DNA from 4 places in the Micromonospora sp. NPDC049089 genome. Region 4 is predicted to be linked to each of the others. Evidence: riboswitches for the same ligand, from Rfam matches in the RefSeq annotation. Region 4 holds a riboswitch; each other region holds the start of a gene.
What was found. Region 4 has a riboswitch for cyclic di-AMP ahead of AB0B48_RS12785 (hypothetical protein). Riboswitches for the same ligand answer to the same signal wherever they lie in the genome.
Positions count from the first base shown of each region.

Region 1: it holds a riboswitch for cyclic di-AMP, as region 4 does, so the genes downstream of both, AB0B48_RS12935 (C39 family peptidase) here and AB0B48_RS12785 (hypothetical protein) in region 4, are expected to answer to the same signal.
Region 2: it holds a riboswitch for cyclic di-AMP, as region 4 does, so the genes downstream of both, AB0B48_RS14960 (hypothetical protein) here and AB0B48_RS12785 (hypothetical protein) in region 4, are expected to answer to the same signal.
Region 3: it holds a riboswitch for cyclic di-AMP, as region 4 does, so the genes downstream of both, AB0B48_RS14045 (NlpC/P60 family protein) here and AB0B48_RS12785 (hypothetical protein) in region 4, are expected to answer to the same signal.

Region 1 covers NZ_JBEZEH010000059.1:7,407-11,185, reverse strand. Annotated here, with positions in the region: gene AB0B48_RS12940 (hypothetical protein) at 1-586, shown strand, start outside; cyclic di-AMP (ydaO/yuaA leader) riboswitch at 871-1,011, shown strand; gene AB0B48_RS12935 (C39 family peptidase) at 1,243-2,091, shown strand; gene AB0B48_RS12930 (alpha/beta fold hydrolase) at 2,214-2,960, shown strand; gene AB0B48_RS12925 (CDP-glycerol glycerophosphotransferase family protein) at 2,965-3,779, opposite strand, start outside.
Region 2 covers NZ_JBEZEH010000073.1:4,337-8,115, forward strand. Annotated here, with positions in the region: gene AB0B48_RS14955 (hypothetical protein) at 1-109, opposite strand, end outside; gene AB0B48_RS14960 (hypothetical protein) at 251-1,264, opposite strand; cyclic di-AMP (ydaO/yuaA leader) riboswitch at 1,321-1,452, opposite strand; gene AB0B48_RS14965 (cation diffusion facilitator family transporter) at 1,571-2,488, opposite strand; gene AB0B48_RS14970 (AAA family ATPase) at 2,595-3,779, opposite strand, start outside.
Region 3 covers NZ_JBEZEH010000067.1:4,461-8,239, forward strand. Annotated here, with positions in the region: gene AB0B48_RS14040 (peptidoglycan recognition family protein) at 1-1,364, opposite strand, end outside; cyclic di-AMP (ydaO/yuaA leader) riboswitch at 1,600-1,735, shown strand; gene AB0B48_RS14045 (NlpC/P60 family protein) at 1,749-2,789, shown strand; gene dcd (dCTP deaminase) at 2,850-3,428, opposite strand; gene AB0B48_RS14055 (pyridoxamine 5'-phosphate oxidase family protein) at 3,526-3,779, shown strand, end outside.
Region 4 covers NZ_JBEZEH010000058.1:6,902-10,680, reverse strand. Annotated here, with positions in the region: gene AB0B48_RS12790 (carbonic anhydrase) at 1-499, shown strand, start outside; gene AB0B48_RS12785 (hypothetical protein) at 556-1,575, opposite strand; cyclic di-AMP (ydaO/yuaA leader) riboswitch at 1,580-1,710, opposite strand; gene AB0B48_RS12780 (YibE/F family protein) at 1,877-3,265, opposite strand; gene AB0B48_RS12775 (heavy metal translocating P-type ATPase) at 3,718-3,779, shown strand, end outside.

The DNA of each region.
Region 1 (3,779 bases), on a different contig from region 4:
CGTCGACAGGCGCCGCTACGCCGAGGAGGTGGCCGTTGCCGCGGCCCGCGCGGCCACCACCGCCAAGCGGCGGCGTGCCGCCTGGCTGACCGCTCAGGAACAGCTGGAGCAGGCCTGGATCGGGTACGACGAGGCGGACGCCGCCGCGCGTCGCTTCGCTGGCGCGGGGGCACTGCCCACCCCGCAGACCCCGCACACCCCCGCCGAGTACGCCGCCCGGGAACGCTATCTGCACCGGGCGGCGATGGCGGCGTACTGGCGGGGCGACCTGACCATGGCGCAGCTCGGCGACGTGTTCGGGCACCGGCGCGGCTGGGATCCCCGGCGACACCCGGTCGAGCAGGAGGTGCTGATCAGCCGGGTGATCCGGGATGCGCGGTCGACCGATTACCAGGTGGCCGCCGACCGTGAGCGGGTCGCCTGGCGCGACGCGGAATTGGCCGCCGAGTCGGCTCGTGCCCTCGCCGAGGAGGCGTACGCGGCGGCGGCCCGGCTCCGCCCGACCCTGGTCCCCGCGCGCCGCACGGTCGCCGGGGCGTTGCGTCCCGCCGTCGTGGCACTGTGGCGCCCGGCCCGGGTGGGTTGAGCCCAATCCGTTATGTGAGGCCGGTCACCCGATCGAGAAATCGGACGTCCGACGCGATCGACGGGATTGTTCCCACGATTGTGGCCGCGTTCTTTGCGGCCTGTCCGGTTGTCGCCCGTAGGCGTCGCCGTAACTGGTTGTCCCATCGAGTCACATCATCGGCATTACGCGCAGAAATTGTGGCGCCAATTGGGGTTTACGCAGGTGAACCTGGCTTGGCAGGGCGTTGAGACGCCAGTAGTGTCGTCCCGTCCGGTGCGGTAACCGATCGCAAGACGCGACGCCGCATCGACCCGCTTAATCGTGATCAACGAACCGGGGACCCACCAGTAAGTCCGGGGTGAATCCGCGAGCCACGGCCCGCGGTAGGGCGTCTTCCCGCCCGAATCCGTCAGCTAACCCGGTAGGCGGTGTCGGAAGGAGTCCCATCCTCGTGCAGCACCTTTCCACCCCTCGGTTGTTCCCTCGCCTCCACGGCGCGGCGGTGCACCCGCTCATTCGTCGCGTGACGGTGAGCTGACCCCCGGGTCATCGCCTTTCCCGCCCGGCCGATCCGGGCGTTCCCCTGAGCGGTTCACACCCGCGGACCACTGTCCGCGCGCTGGCGCCTGCCCGGATACCGGTCCGGCCCCGGTGTGCCGCTCTCCCCCCGATCCGTGGAGGACCCCGTGAAGCACACCCTGCAGCGCCAGCTCCGTCGCCTCGCCACCGAGCGCCCGTACCAGATCGTCGCCGCCTCCGCCGCAGCCCTCGCGATCGCCACCACCACCGGCGCCCTGCTCACCACTGCCGACGACGCCCCGGCCGGCCAGCGCACCGCGACCACCGTCGCCGAGATGCGCAGCGACGTCGCCGCCTCCCGCAGTGAGGCTCGGGACGCGTCCCCCTCGGCCAGCGCCGCGCCGACCACGGCCGCCCCGGCCACCAGCGCCGCGTCGCCCGCCGCCAAGGCCAAGAGCAACCCCGACCTCACCCGTAAGCCGACGCCGCCGAAGCCCCCCGCGACGAAGGTGCTCGACTACGACTACGAGGCGCAGAACACCTACTACAACTGCGGCCCGGCGGCCACCCGGAACGCGCTCAGCGCCGCCGGCATCGACCGCACCCAGGAAGAGCTCGGCGCCGAACTGGGCACCACCGAGATGGGAACCAACTCGGCCGAGGACACCACCCGGGTGCTCAACGCCGAGGTGAAGGGCTCCCCGTACCGGACCCGGATGTTCCCCGGCACGCCCAGCCCGGCCCAGATGGACCGGCTCCAGGCCGACGTGGTGAAGGCCGTCACCGACGGCCGGGGCGTGGTGGCCAACGTCGTCGGGGACGCCGTCGACACCGACGGCGGGTGGCACTCCTACGGCGGTGGGCACTACATCGCCGTGGTGGGCTACAAGGACAACGGTCGCACCGTGCGGATCGCCGACTCGGCGAACCCGGCCGACCCGTCGTACTGGATCACCACGATCGACCTGGCCAACTGGATCACCAGCCGGGGCTACTCCGCCTGACCCGGGCACCTGACCGCCGCGGGCGCCGTCTCCCACAAGGGGCCGGCGCCCGCGGCGTTTGTCCGCCCGGCCCGCCATCGACGGCCCTCGTACCCGACCGTGAACCGTGGGAGACTGCGGCCGTGGTGGATGAAACGGGTGGTCACACCGGCCGCGGGCCGGTCCTGCTGCTGCTGCACGGGATGGGAACGACCGGGGACGTGTGGTTGCCCTGGGCCCCGTACCTTGAGCAGCACTGGCCCGGGCGGTGGCTGGCACCGGACCTCGCCGGCCACGGCTGGGCGTCGCCGCTGCCGTCGTACTCCTTCGCGGGCTTCGCTCAGCAGATCGCGCGGGCCCTCGTCCCCGACGACCGGCTGGTCGTGCTCGGGCACTCGCTGGGTGGGGTGGTCGGCCTGGCGCTGGCCGCCCGCGACGCCGGAACGCCGGTGGACGCCGTGGTCGGGCTGGGCATCAAGGCACTCTGGTCACCCGCCGAGCTGACCCGCGCCGCCGAGCTCGCCGCCCGACCGGTGAGCTGGTTCGCCACCCGCACCGAGGCGGCTCGCCGCTACCTGCGGGTCGCCGGGCTCACCGGTCTGGTCCCGCCGGACCACCCGGTGGTGGAAGCCGGGCTGCGCCAGGTCGACGGCCGGTGGCGCCTCGCCATGGACCCGGCCGCCTTCGCCGTCGGCGAGCCCGATCTGGCCGCGCTGCTGGCGGCGACCGACGTGCCGGTGGTGCTGGCGCGCGGGGAGAACGACCCGATGGTCACCGACGAACAGCTCAAGGAGTACGGCGTACCGGTCGCCACGCTGCCCGGTCTCGGACACAACGCGCACGTGGAGGACCCGGCGGCGGTGCTGGCGCTGCTGGATCCTTACCGCTGAGCGGCTATGCCGGTGCGGTCGCGGTGAGCGCCTCGGCCGGTGCCAGCTCCCGGCGGGCGGCGGCCAGGAACGCCTCGGCGTACGACTCGGCCGGGAAGTCACCCAGGTAGCGGCGGCGGGTGGCCCAGCGGGCCTCGGCCAGCGGGTCGGTGTCCAGCAGTGCGGTCAGCACGTCGTCCACGTTGGACATGTCCCGACGCAGCACGTAACCCGACCCGGCCAGCGGGAACCGCTCCACGAACCGGTCGCCCTCGTCGCCCATGTCGGTGACCGCGTACGGCTTGCCGGAGTAGAGGAAGTCCGAGATCACTCCGGACACGTCGGAGACCAGCGCGTCGGCGGAGTTGACGCACTCGGTCAGGCTCAGCTCCCGAGCCGCCGCGCCGACCACGTGCTGGCGGCCGGTGCGGGCCCGGTCGGCGACGAGCAGTTCGGTCAGGCGGCCCAGTTGCCGGGCCGATGCCGGGTTCTGCGTGGTGTACGGGTGGGCTCGCAGGATCACCGTCGCGCCGCGTTCCAACAGTCGACGCAGCAGGCTTTCGGCCACCGGTAGCGAGCAGTAGTCGGCGTCGGCGTGGTGCCCGGTCCAGGTCGGCGTGTAGAGCACCGTCGGGTGCGCCAACCCTCTTGCGGGCTCCGGGCGCACCTCGATCGACTCGACCTGTGGACGACCCACCACCACGAACTTGTCGGCCGGGATCTGCACTCCGGCGCGGGCGTACCTGTCGATCGCCGCCTGCCCGGCCACGAAGATCCGGTCGAAGATCCCCGACACCGGGTTGGCGCTCGGCGCCTTGTCGCTGTCGCCGTGGTGCAGCT
Region 2 (3,779 bases), on a different contig from region 4:
CGGCGACGCCGAGGGTGAGCAGCACCAGGTCGGCGCCGAGCCAGCCCAGCGAGGTGACGAGGTGCAGGGTGAGCAGCGCCTTGCGGGTGGTGGGTCGGATCCGAGGCATACCGCGATGCTGCCCGCCGGCCACCGCCGGGTCGTCCGACGAGCGACGACATCAGGGGTACGCCCGGTGACGTAGCCCGGCCCCTGACGCACGTGATGCCTGTGAGCCATCCAGTGGCTCACAGGCATCACGACGCGTCGGTCAGTAGACCGACAGGTGTACGTGGTTGGTGTGGTCGCTGGACGGGTCGCCGCCCGCCCCGCTGTACGACTTCCACCCGCTGCTGGGCAGCCAGATCTGCCTGTACCAGATCACGTAGAGCACGGCGAGCCGGTCCGCGTTGCGGATGAAGTACGCGGCCAGGTTGTTGCCGTACGTCTTGTCGCCGCCGGTGGCGTCGCCGCCGAAGCCGTTCTTCTGCGCCGCGAAGTCGCAGGCCCGGCCCTTCGGGTGTTCACCCGAGCCGCTGGGGCGGTGGCACGAGACGTACCGGGTGAATCCCGCGGCCTTGGCCTGGTTGAGCGCGTGCAGGGTGCGCGGGGTGATGCAGCCGTTGGCCGGCGTGGGGTCGTTGACGCTGCACGACTCGGAGGGCCAGGAGCCGTCGGAGTTGCGCGGTGCGGCCTTCGCGTTGGCGCTGGAGGTGCCCCGGTTGGAGCCGGCGTCGGCGGTGGTCTGCGGCTTGGGCGTGGTGGCCACACTCAGGGCCCGTTCGGCCTGCTCCTTGCGCTTGGCCATCACCGCGACCTGCTTGCGCTGTTCGTTGATCTCGCCGTCCAGGGCGACCCGGGTGCGGTTGGCCTTGTCCTTGGTGTCCAGCAGGTCGCGCAGCACCCGGTCCTCGTTGGCCGCCACCGCGTCCAGCGCGGCCGCCCGGTCCATGAAGCCTTCCGGGGTGTTGCTGTTGAGCAGCGCCGACACCGCACCCAGCCGGCCGGTGCGGTAGGCGACCTCGGCGATCTCGCCGACCTTGCCGTTGCGCTGGTCGATCTCGACCTCGATGGTCTTCAACTGGGTGCCGAGCTGCTTCTGCCGTTGCACTGACGTGTCCAGGGCGCGCTTCGCGTCCAGGTAGCCCTTGCTGGCCGCATCGAGCTGGGCTCGCAACGCCGGGGTGCCGCCCTCCTCGTCGGAGTCGGGTGCGGCGGCTCGCAGGCCGGTCGGGGGAGCGGCCGAGGCGGTGCCGGCCGGAAGCGCGACGCCGAGGGCGAACATCGCGACGATCAGGGCCGCCAGTCGGGCGGCGGGTGGTCGTGCTGGTGCCACTGCGCATGTCCTTCCGTCAGCCGCCGACCGGGTTAGCTGACGGGTTCGGGACGGAAGATCCCTACCGCTGACGCGGATACACCCCAGGAACATGGTTCCCCGGTTCGCCCAGTTGGGCGATTAGGCGGCGACCGCCACCGGCGCCGGGAGGGCGCCGCCTGGTGACGGCCGGGACCGAGCCTACCGGTGCGGGTGGGGCCGCTGCAGCCGATGTGACGGACGGTGCGTACGTCACCACGGAAATCGACGAACCGGTCACCATTCGATGGAGCCGCAGGCTCCAGAAGCGGCGCCGGGCTCGATCTGCAATGTCGCGTGTTCGATGCGGAAGTCGTCGTGCAGGGCCGTACGTGCCGCGGTGAGCACCGCGCCGACCTCCGCGCCCGGTGCCATGGTCAGGTGGGCGGAGGCCACCTCCATGCCCGAGGTGAGCGTCCAGACGTGCAGGTCGTGCACCTCGACGACACCGGGGACGGCGGCGAGCCGGTCGTGCACGGCGGTCACCTGGAGGTGCTCCGGGGCGGCCTGCACCAGGATGCGGATAGCGGCGCGGGCCAGCCGCCAGGTGCGCGGCAGGATGAACACGCCGATGGCGACCGCGACCAGAGGGTCGGCCCACCACCAGTCGGTGACGGTGATGAGCAGCGCCGCGCCGATGACGCCGACCGAGCCGAGCAGGTCACCGAGCACCTCCAGGTAGGCGCCCTGGAGGTTGATGCTCTCCCGGGCTCCGGCGCGCAGCAGCGCGAACGCGGCGATGTTCGCGAGCAGGCCGAGCACGGCCACCGCGAGCATCGGGCCGGCGATGACCTCATGCGGGTCACCGAAGCGGCGGATCGCCTCGACCACCACGTAGATCGCGACGCCGGAGAGCAGGACGGCGTTGGCCAGCGCGGCGAGCACCTCGAGCCGGTAGAGCCCGAAGGTGCGCTGCGGGTCGCCGGTGGCCCGCCGGGTCGCCGTGATGGCGGCGAGCGCCATCCCGATGCCGAGCACGTCGGTGAACATGTGCCCGGCGTCGGAGAGCAGGGCGAGCGAGCCGGTGTGCAGTGCGACCACCGCTTCGACCACCATCAGGGTGGCGAGCAATCCGAAGGCCGCCCAGAGTCGACCTCGGTGCTGGTGTGCGGCATTGGCGACGGACCCATGGTGGTGGTCATGACCTGCGCCCACGAGAACCACCTTCCGCCGCTGGTCGGGACCCGGTCAAATGTATGCTCACATCGCTATGTGTGCAAGTGTACGGGCAGGGCGTTCCGTCGGCGGCAGTCCGCACACGTCAGCTGGTCGGGTCGATGGTGGTGAGCCGCTGGGTGGCCCGGGAGAGCGCCACGTACAGGGTGCGCACCCCGGCGCCCGGATCCGCCCGGATCTCGCTCGGGGCGACCAGCACCACCCCGTCGTACTCCATGCCCTTGGCCTCCAGGCTGGTCACCACCTGCAACCTGGGTGCGCCGAGCGCGCCCAGCCAACCGGCGACCTCGTCCCGGCGGGGGACCGGCGTGATCACCCCGACCGTGCCCTCCACCTCGGCCAGCAGGCCGGCGGCGGCCTCCACGGTCGCGGTCTCCAAGCCCGTCGCGGGCACCACCAGCTCCACCGGCTCGACCCCGGTGGAGCGGACGGCGGTCGGCAGCGGCAGGTCCGGGTAGAGCCGCCGGATCTCCGCCGCCGCCACCGCGAAGATCTCCGCCGAGTTGCGGTAGTTGGTGGTGAGCGTGAAGTCGTGTCGCTTACGCCGGCCCAGCGCCTGGTCGCGGGCCCGGGTCAGCTCCTCCGGATCGCCGGTCCACGCGGTCTGCGCGGGGTCGCCCACCACGGTCCAGGAGGCCAGTCGGCCGCGTCGACCGATCATCCGCCACTGCATCGGTGAGACGTCCTGTGCCTCGTCCACCACCACGTGCGCGTAGTCCCGGTAGTCCTCGGGGCGCTCCCGGGCCGCCGCGCGGGCGGCCCGTTGCCGTTCACCGAGGGTGCTCAGCTCGCGGACGCCGCCGGCGAGCTGGAACGGGTCGCGTCGTGCGCGGGCCGGCTGCGCGGGCTTGCCGAGCAGCGCGTCCAGCTCGTCAAGCAGTGCCACGTCGGCGATGGTCAGCCCGGTCGAGTCCAGGTTCCGGTACGCGGCGTTGAGCAGCCGGATCTCCGCCGAGGAGAGGATCCCCCCGGCGTACCGGCGCAGGCGGTCCGGCTGCGCCAGCCAGCCGAGCACGTGCCGGGGGTGCAGCCGAGGCCACCACGCCTTGAGGAACTCCCGGAACTCCGACCGCTCGGCGATCTCCGCCTCGAAGGCCGGTTGCTCCGGCAGCCGACCGCTGCTCAGCTCACGGGCCTGCGCCCAGAGCGCGGCGAACACACCGTCGAAACCGGCCCGGCGCACCTCGTTGCGCCGTGCGCCGCGTTGCAGCGCACGGTCCCGGATCCGGTCCAGCGCGACCCGGTCCAACCGCAGCAGTGTGCCCCGGTA
Region 3 (3,779 bases), on a different contig from region 4:
GGCTGGTTGGTGGTGTAGTCCGGGTCGATCCGGACCAGCCCGGTGGCCGGGGTGCCGGTGTCCAGTCGGGGGGCGTGCAGCAGGTCGAAGTAGTGCGTCCAGTCCCAGTAGGGGCCCGGATCCCAGTGCATTCCCCGCACTGTCGAGGGGATGGTGCCGGGCACGTTGTCGTGGCCGATGATGTGCTGGCGGTCCAGTGGGATGCCCAGCCGCAGCGCCAGGTGCCGGACGAGCTTCGCCGAGGTCCGGTACATCGCCTCGGTGTACCAGGTGCCCTGCGCCGCGAAGCCCTCGTGTTCCAACCCGATCGACTTCGCGTTGACGTACCAGTTGCCGGCGTGCCAGCCGACGTCCTTCGTCTTGACGTGCTGGGCGATGTGCCCGTCGACCGAGCGCAGCGAGTAGTGCCAGCTCACGTAGGTTGGGTCCTGGACGAGTTGCAGGGTGGTGGCCCAACTCGCCTCGGTGTCGTGGATGACGATGTACTCGATCTTCTGCCGCGCGGGCCGGTCGGAGAGGTCGTGGTTGCCGTAGTCCCCGTCGTCGAACGCCTCGTAGGGCGCCGGGATCCATTCGCAGGAGATGGTGCGGGGGCATTCCACCCCGTCCGGGCGGGCCAGCCGGCGCAGGCCCAGCCGGTCCAGCCAGGACCGTTCGGGCCGCACTGCGCGGGCCGGCAGGGTGATCCGCTGGCCGTCGTCGGTCACCCGGGCTTCGCCCGCGCCGATGGTGGTGAAGACCTCGTCGGCGAAGGCCGCCGCGGCGTCGGCGCTGTCCGCGCCCGAGTAGCGGGCCACCGCGCCGTACCAGGCCGCCGGGTCGGTGCCCGCGCCGACCGGCGCGCCCAGATCCCTCTGGTACGCGCTCAGCAGCGCCGCCCCACCCCGGATGTTGAGGCCCGCGTCGGTACGCAGTGCCTCGGGGGCGGCACCAGTCAGCGCGGCGGCGGCGTCGACGGTCTGCAACGCGGCGGTGGACGGGGCGGGCGCCTCGACCGGTCGGGGCGCGGGCACCCGGGCCGGCCGGGAGTCGTCACCGCGTGGGTCCTCGGCTCCGGCGTCGTGGTGACCGCGTCCGGGTAGGGCGGCCACGTGCCGCGCGTCGGTCAGGTGCATCGGGCCGTAGCCGCCACTGGTGCTCGGTGTGCCGGCGTTGGTGTCCCAACGGGACTCCAGGTAGGAGACGCCGAGCAGCACGACGGCCGGTACGCCGTACTCGGTGGCCGCGTCGGCGTACTGCTGTTGGCGGTCGGTGGTGGGCGCGGCGGCGGCCGGGCCGACGGAGAGTGGCACCGTGGTCGCGGCGGCGACCACGGTGGCGGCGAGCAGTGCGCGCCAGCCGGTCGACAGGGTTGGATGGTGCATCGAACCCCCTAGATTCTCGCGGAGTGAGGTCAAATCACCATCGCGCCGTCCGGGAGCTCGCGTCAATACCTTTCCATCTATCGACGTGCACGGAAAGAATTCTTCACACACGGTCAGTGACCTCGTCCAATCCGTACGGAGTGTCACGGCCGCACGGGTTGCGGATCGGTAACGGGCGTCTCTACTCTGGTCATTTGTCGGCCCGACAGCAGCTCCGCCCACCCCGGGCGGTAACGGACCGACACCGCCGAGTCGTTTCCGAGCGAACCGGGGACCCAGGTCCCTCGGGGTGAATCCGCAGCCACTGCGGTAGGGCGCCGACTTCCCGCCCGAACCCGTCAGCTAACCCGGTAGGCGGTCAGGAAGAAGGAGTACGGAACCCCGGTGGCACTCCATGCCCCGCGGCCGTCGTCCGAGCGGTCGGCATCAGCCGGCCCGGCGTCGATAGTGCCGCGCCCACGCTGGTCCCGCTTAACCACCGCACTCGCCGCGCTGGCCGGCGTCGCCGTCGTTCTGACCGGTAGTGCCACGGCGGCCCACGCCGACCCCTCCGTCGCCGAGATCGAGCGCCAGATCGACGCCGACTGGAACAAGCTCGAACCGGTCATCGAACGGCACAACGCCACCCGCATCGACCTCGCCGCGAAGCGCAAGCAGGCAGACGCGCTGGCCGCCCGGATCACTCCGCTCGAGCGCCAGGTCGACGCCGCGATGGACAAGGTCAGCGCCCTTGCCGTACGCGCCTACATGGGTGAGAACGTCTCGACCGTCAACGCGATGCTGGGCAGCCGGTCGCCCAGCGAGGTGGTCGGCCAGCTCGAAATGCTGGACCGCTTCGCGCACGACCAGCAGAAGGACGTACGCCAGGTGGCCGACCTGCGCGACCAACTGGCCGCGCAGAAGGCGCCACTGGACGAGATGGTGGCCCAGCTGACCCGCACGGAAGCCCAGCTGGCGGCGAAGAAGAAGCAGATCAACGACGAGATCGACCGCCTGCAGAAGCTGCGCCTGAAGGTGTACGGCAGCGGCGGCGGCGGTCCGCTGCGCCCGGCGCCCTGCCCGGGTAGCTACCCCGGCGGTGCCGCGGGCACCGCGGTCAAGTTCGCCTGCGCGCAGATCGGCAAGCCCTACGTCTGGGGTGCCGAGGGTCCGAACTCGTACGACTGCTCCGGGCTCATGCTGGCCGCCTGGGCGAAGGCCGGCGTGTCGCTGCCGCACAACGCCGCCGCGCAGAGCCGGGTCACCAAGAACGTCAGCAAGGGTGACCTGCGCCCCGGCGACCTGGTCTTCTACTACAGCGACATCCACCACGTCGGCATGTACGTCGGCGGCGGCTGGGTGGTGCACGCCTCGCAGGCTGGTCAACCGGTCAAGATGAAGAAGGTCGACGACGGCCCGATCCACAGCTACGGCCGTCCAGGCTGACCCAGTGTGACCGAAGGGCCCGTCGCGATCTCCTCGCGGCGGGCCCTCGTCGTTCTGGTCCTAGCGGGTGGGCCAGGTGCGCCAGTGCTGCCAGGCGCGGCTGGGTGTCGGCCCCCGCTGGCCCTGGTAGCGCGAGCCGTAGACCACCGAGCCGTACGGGTGCTCGGCTGGCGAGGAGAGCCGGAAGATGCAGAGCTGCCCGATCTTCATGCCCGGCCAGAGGGTGATCGGCAGGTTCGCCACGTTCGAGAGTTCCAGCGTCACGTGGCCGGAGAAGCCCGGGTCGATGAAACCGGCGGTGGAGTGCGTGAGCAGCCCGAGCCGGCCCAGGGAGCTCTTGCCCTCCAGTCGGCCGGCGAGCTGGTCACCCAGCGAGATGACCTCGAGCGTCGAGGCGAGCACGAACTCCCCCGGGTGCAGCACGAACGGCTCGCCGTCGGGGACCTCGACCGCCGAGGTCAGGTCGTCCTGCTGCATGGCCGGATCGATGTGGGTGTAGAGGTGGTTGTTGAAGACCCGGAACAGCCGGTCGAGTCGGACGTCGATGCTGGAGGGTTGGACCAGGGTGGGCTCGAACGGCTCCAAGCCCAGCGTGCCGGCCTTGATCTCGGAGACCAGGTCACGGTCGGAGAGCAGCATCGGACCACCATAGCCGCGTTGCCGGAAGTGGCCGGATTCGGTGCCGGACCAGCGCGTCGAGGTCGCTACTCGTACATTTGTTCGATAGAATGCCCACATGGCTTCCTGGTCCGAATTCGCCGCCGACGAGCCCCGACTCGCCGACGGGATCCGCGTTCTCCTTCAGCAGTACGGGCCGGGCTTCGGCTATCTGGCCACGGTCCGTGCCGACGGCGGGCCCCGCGTCCATCCGGTCTCACCGGTCATCACCGCCGAGGGGCTGTTCTGCTTCATCATCGACTCGCCCAAGCGCCGCGACCTCGAACGTGACGGCCGTTACGCGCTGCACTCGTTCCCTGCGGAGGAGAGCGA
Region 4 (3,779 bases):
GCGACTGGCTGCCGAGATCATCTTCGACCGGGGCCTGGGCGACCTGTTCGTGGTTCGCACCGCCGGGCACACCGCCGGCCCCGAGGTGCTCGGCAGCGTCGAGTACGCGGTGACAGTGCTCGGCACCCCGCTGGTGGTGGTGCTCGGTCACGACTCCTGCGGTGCGGTGCAGGCCGCCCGGGAGTCCGCCGCGACCGGTACCGCGCCGAGTGGCCATCTGCGCGCCGTGGTCGACGCCGTGCTGCCCAGCCTGCGCCGGGCCGCGGCCGAGGGGGTGGACGACATCGACGGCATCGTCGACATCCACATCGCACAGACCGTCGAGACGCTGCTCGGGCAGTCGCCCGTGCTGGCCGACGAGGTGGCGCGGGGGCGGTGCGCGGTGGTGGGCGTGTCCTACCGACTGGCAGCCGGAGCGGTACGCCAGGTGGCCGCCGTGCCGGCCGGCTTCACGACCCCGGCCGAATCGACCGACCCGGCCGCGCCTGCCACCGTCTGACGCGACGAGGGCCGCTCCGCGTCACGCGGAACGGCCCTCGACGGAGATCGGGCGGGTCAGAGCAGCGACATGTGAACGTGGTCGGTGTGGTTCGACGGCCCGCTGTACGAACTCCAGCCGGTGGCCGGGAACCAGATCTGCCGGTTCCAGATCACGTAGTAGATGCCGAGCCGGTCGGCGTTACGGATGAGGAACGCGGCGACGTTGTTGCCGTACGTCCTGGTGTCGTTGTTGTGCCACGGGGAGAACCCGCTCTTCTGTAGCGACCAGTCGCAGGCGCGGCCCTTCGGGTGCTCCCACGGCCCGCCGGGGCGGTAGCAGCCGACGAACCGGTTGAAGCCGGCCGCCTTGACCTCCTTGTACGCGTGCAGCGTGCGCGGCGTGATGCAGCCGGAGGTGGTGGGGTCGTTCTCGCTGCACGACTGGGCCTTCCAGTCCCCGTCGGCCGTGCGACCCGGGCCGATCTTCGCGACCTTGGAGGTGGCATCCACCAGGCCGCCGGTGAAACCCTTGCCGCCGACGAGGGAGAGCGCCTTGTCGGCCTCGCTCTTGCGCTTCGCCATCAGGGCGGTCTGCTTCTGCTGCTCGCGCACCTCGGTGTCGAGGGCCAGCTTGGCCTGCTCGGCGCGGGACTTCACCTCGTTGACCTCGGAGAGCTTCTTCTCGTTGACCATGTTGATCTCGTCGAGCAGCCCGGCGCGCTGGACGAACGAGTCGGGCGCGTCGCTCTCCAGCAGCATCGCGACCGCGCCGATCCGGCCGGTCCGGTACGCCTGGGCGGCGATCTGCCCGACCTGCGGGGCCAACGCGTCCAGTTCGGCCTTGGCCCGGTTGACCTCCGCCGCCAACTCGCTCTGCCGCTTCTTGGACTTGTCCAGCTTGGACTTCGCGGCGGAGTAGTCACGGTTGGCCTGCTCGATGACGTCGTTGAGCAGCTTGGGCTCGCCGTCCTCCTCGTGCCCGGACGGTGTGGGGTTCGTCGGGGCGGCGTGCGCCGGGAACGGCCCGGCGAACACGGTCAGTGCGGCGATCACGGCCACCACGGGTGTCAACCAGCGGCGTAGGGGTGCCGTCACAATGTTCCCTTCCGTCGACCGCCGACCGGGTTAGCTGACGGGTTCGGGGCGGAAGTGGCCCCTACCGCTGATGCGGATTCACCCCAGGTACCTGGGTCCCCGGCTCGCCGGTTGGCGATTGGGCGGTGGCACCGCAGGCGCCGCTTCGCGCCTTCATCGGTAACCGGCAGCGAGGTTACCCGAGAGTCGACCGGCTGAGCTACGCCTGGATGCCGACCAAAAGCGTCATTTCGCCATAGCGTTGAGTGACCAGTGACGGGGTTCTCAGGGTGGATGCCCGATCTGGTCACGCTGAGGAGTGTCACCATGCCGTATCCGTGCTCCTGTTCGACTTCGGCCACCGGTCGGTGGCCTCGGGTGGGGGTGCGGTCCGCGTCCGGTCCGGTTCGTCGGAGCCGGCCGTTCGCGGTGAGCTGAGTGCGGCCAGTGCCTCGCTGCGGTCCGGCTGGGGCCGGGGCGCGGGAGCGTCGGTGGGCGCTGAGGCGTCGGTGAGCGCTGAGGCGTCGGCGCGCCCGGCGGCGGTGACCACCGCGGCCAGCCCGGTGGTCAGTGGTACGGCGGCGATCAGACCGAGGGTGGCGACCGCGCTGCGGACGATCTCCTGCGCGAGGAACTCACTGGTGAGGATCTGCCCGATCGGCCGCGAGTCGGCAGTGAGCAGGAGCAGCAGGGGCAGTGAGGCACCCGCGTACGCCAGCACGATGGTGTTGACAGTGGAGGCGATGTGCGCGCGACCGACCCGGGTGGCGGCACGGTAGAGCTGCAACCGGGTCAGCCCGGGGTTGGCGTTCGCCAGTTCGGTGACGGTGGCCGCCTGGGTGACCGTCACGTCGTCGAGCACCCCGAGTGACCCGATGATGATTCCGGCGAGCAGCAGTCCGTGCAGGTCCACGTCGCCCTGGAACATCGACAGGGTGGTGGCGTCCTCGCTGCCGAAGCCGGTGAGGTGGGTCGCGGCCGTGGCGATGGTGGCGAGCACGCCGGTCAGGACCAGGCTGCCCAGGGTGCCGAGCACCGCGACCGAGGTCTGTGCGGTGACCCCGTGGGTCAGATAGAGCACCACGAACATGATCAGGGCCGCGCCGACCACCGCCACCAGCAGCGGTGACCTGCCGGCGCTGATGCCCGGCAGCACGAAGGTGAGCAGGATGGCGAAGCTGGCGGCCAGCCCGGCGAGCGCGGCCAGACCTCGCCACCGACCGAACGCGACGATCGCGGCCGCGAAGATCACCGCCAGCCACACCATCGGGGTGCCGCGTTGGTGCTCGGCGATGTTCCAGTTGCTGGTGGTGGGATCGGTCGGGTCGGCCAGCTCGACCAGGACGACCTCGTCGCCGACCTCGACCCGGGGTGCGCCGGGCCCGTCGGGCACCGGAGTCCGTACCTGCTGGCCGGCGGTCGGCCCGTCGTCCACCCGCACGTCGACAGTGCCGCACCGCCCATCGCCGACCCTCGGTGTGCCCTCGGGGACCGACGGCGCCGGCGGGCACGGCTCGCTCACCACCCGGGTGACAGTGCCGGGGTAGCGCGGCACGTCCGCACCACCATCGGTCTGCGGTGACCCGCCGCGCGGCCAGAGCAGCACCGCGGCCAGCACGGTGGCGACGAAGAGGGGTACCACAGTCACGACGAGGATCCGTCGCACCCGAGGCGGGGCGGACGGAGCGGGGTGAGTGTGGTCGGCGGCCAAGGTGAGACTCCCAACGATCCGGTGCGGGATACGGGTCAGCGGGCCGGGCGGTTCACCGTTGCGGTGGAAACGCGGCGGACGGCGGGGCGGATCGCTGCCTGACGACCGCTTGATCACGGACGGTCAGTGCTCGGCCCGGTCGGCTGGGGGCACCGCCACGACGTGGCGGCGCCGGTGCCCGACTGTGCAGCGGCATTCGGAGGGCCATCGGGGGAGATGCTAGCCAGCCCATCCGGGGGTTGCAGGTCGTGGCGGAGTGTCGGGCGGCCGAACCGCTCGCGCGGCGGTCTCCGGGGCGGCATGTTGGAGCCATGCCCGCTCCGTCACCGCCCGACCCCGACCGACCGCGACACGCCGAACCCGTGCCGCACGACAAGCATTCCGGGCACGACAAGCACGCCGGGCACGACAAGCACGCCGGACACGACAAGCACGCCGGACACGATCCGGCGATGTTTCGCCGTCGGTTCTGGGTCTGCCTGGTATTGACCATCCCGGTGGTGCTGACGAGTCA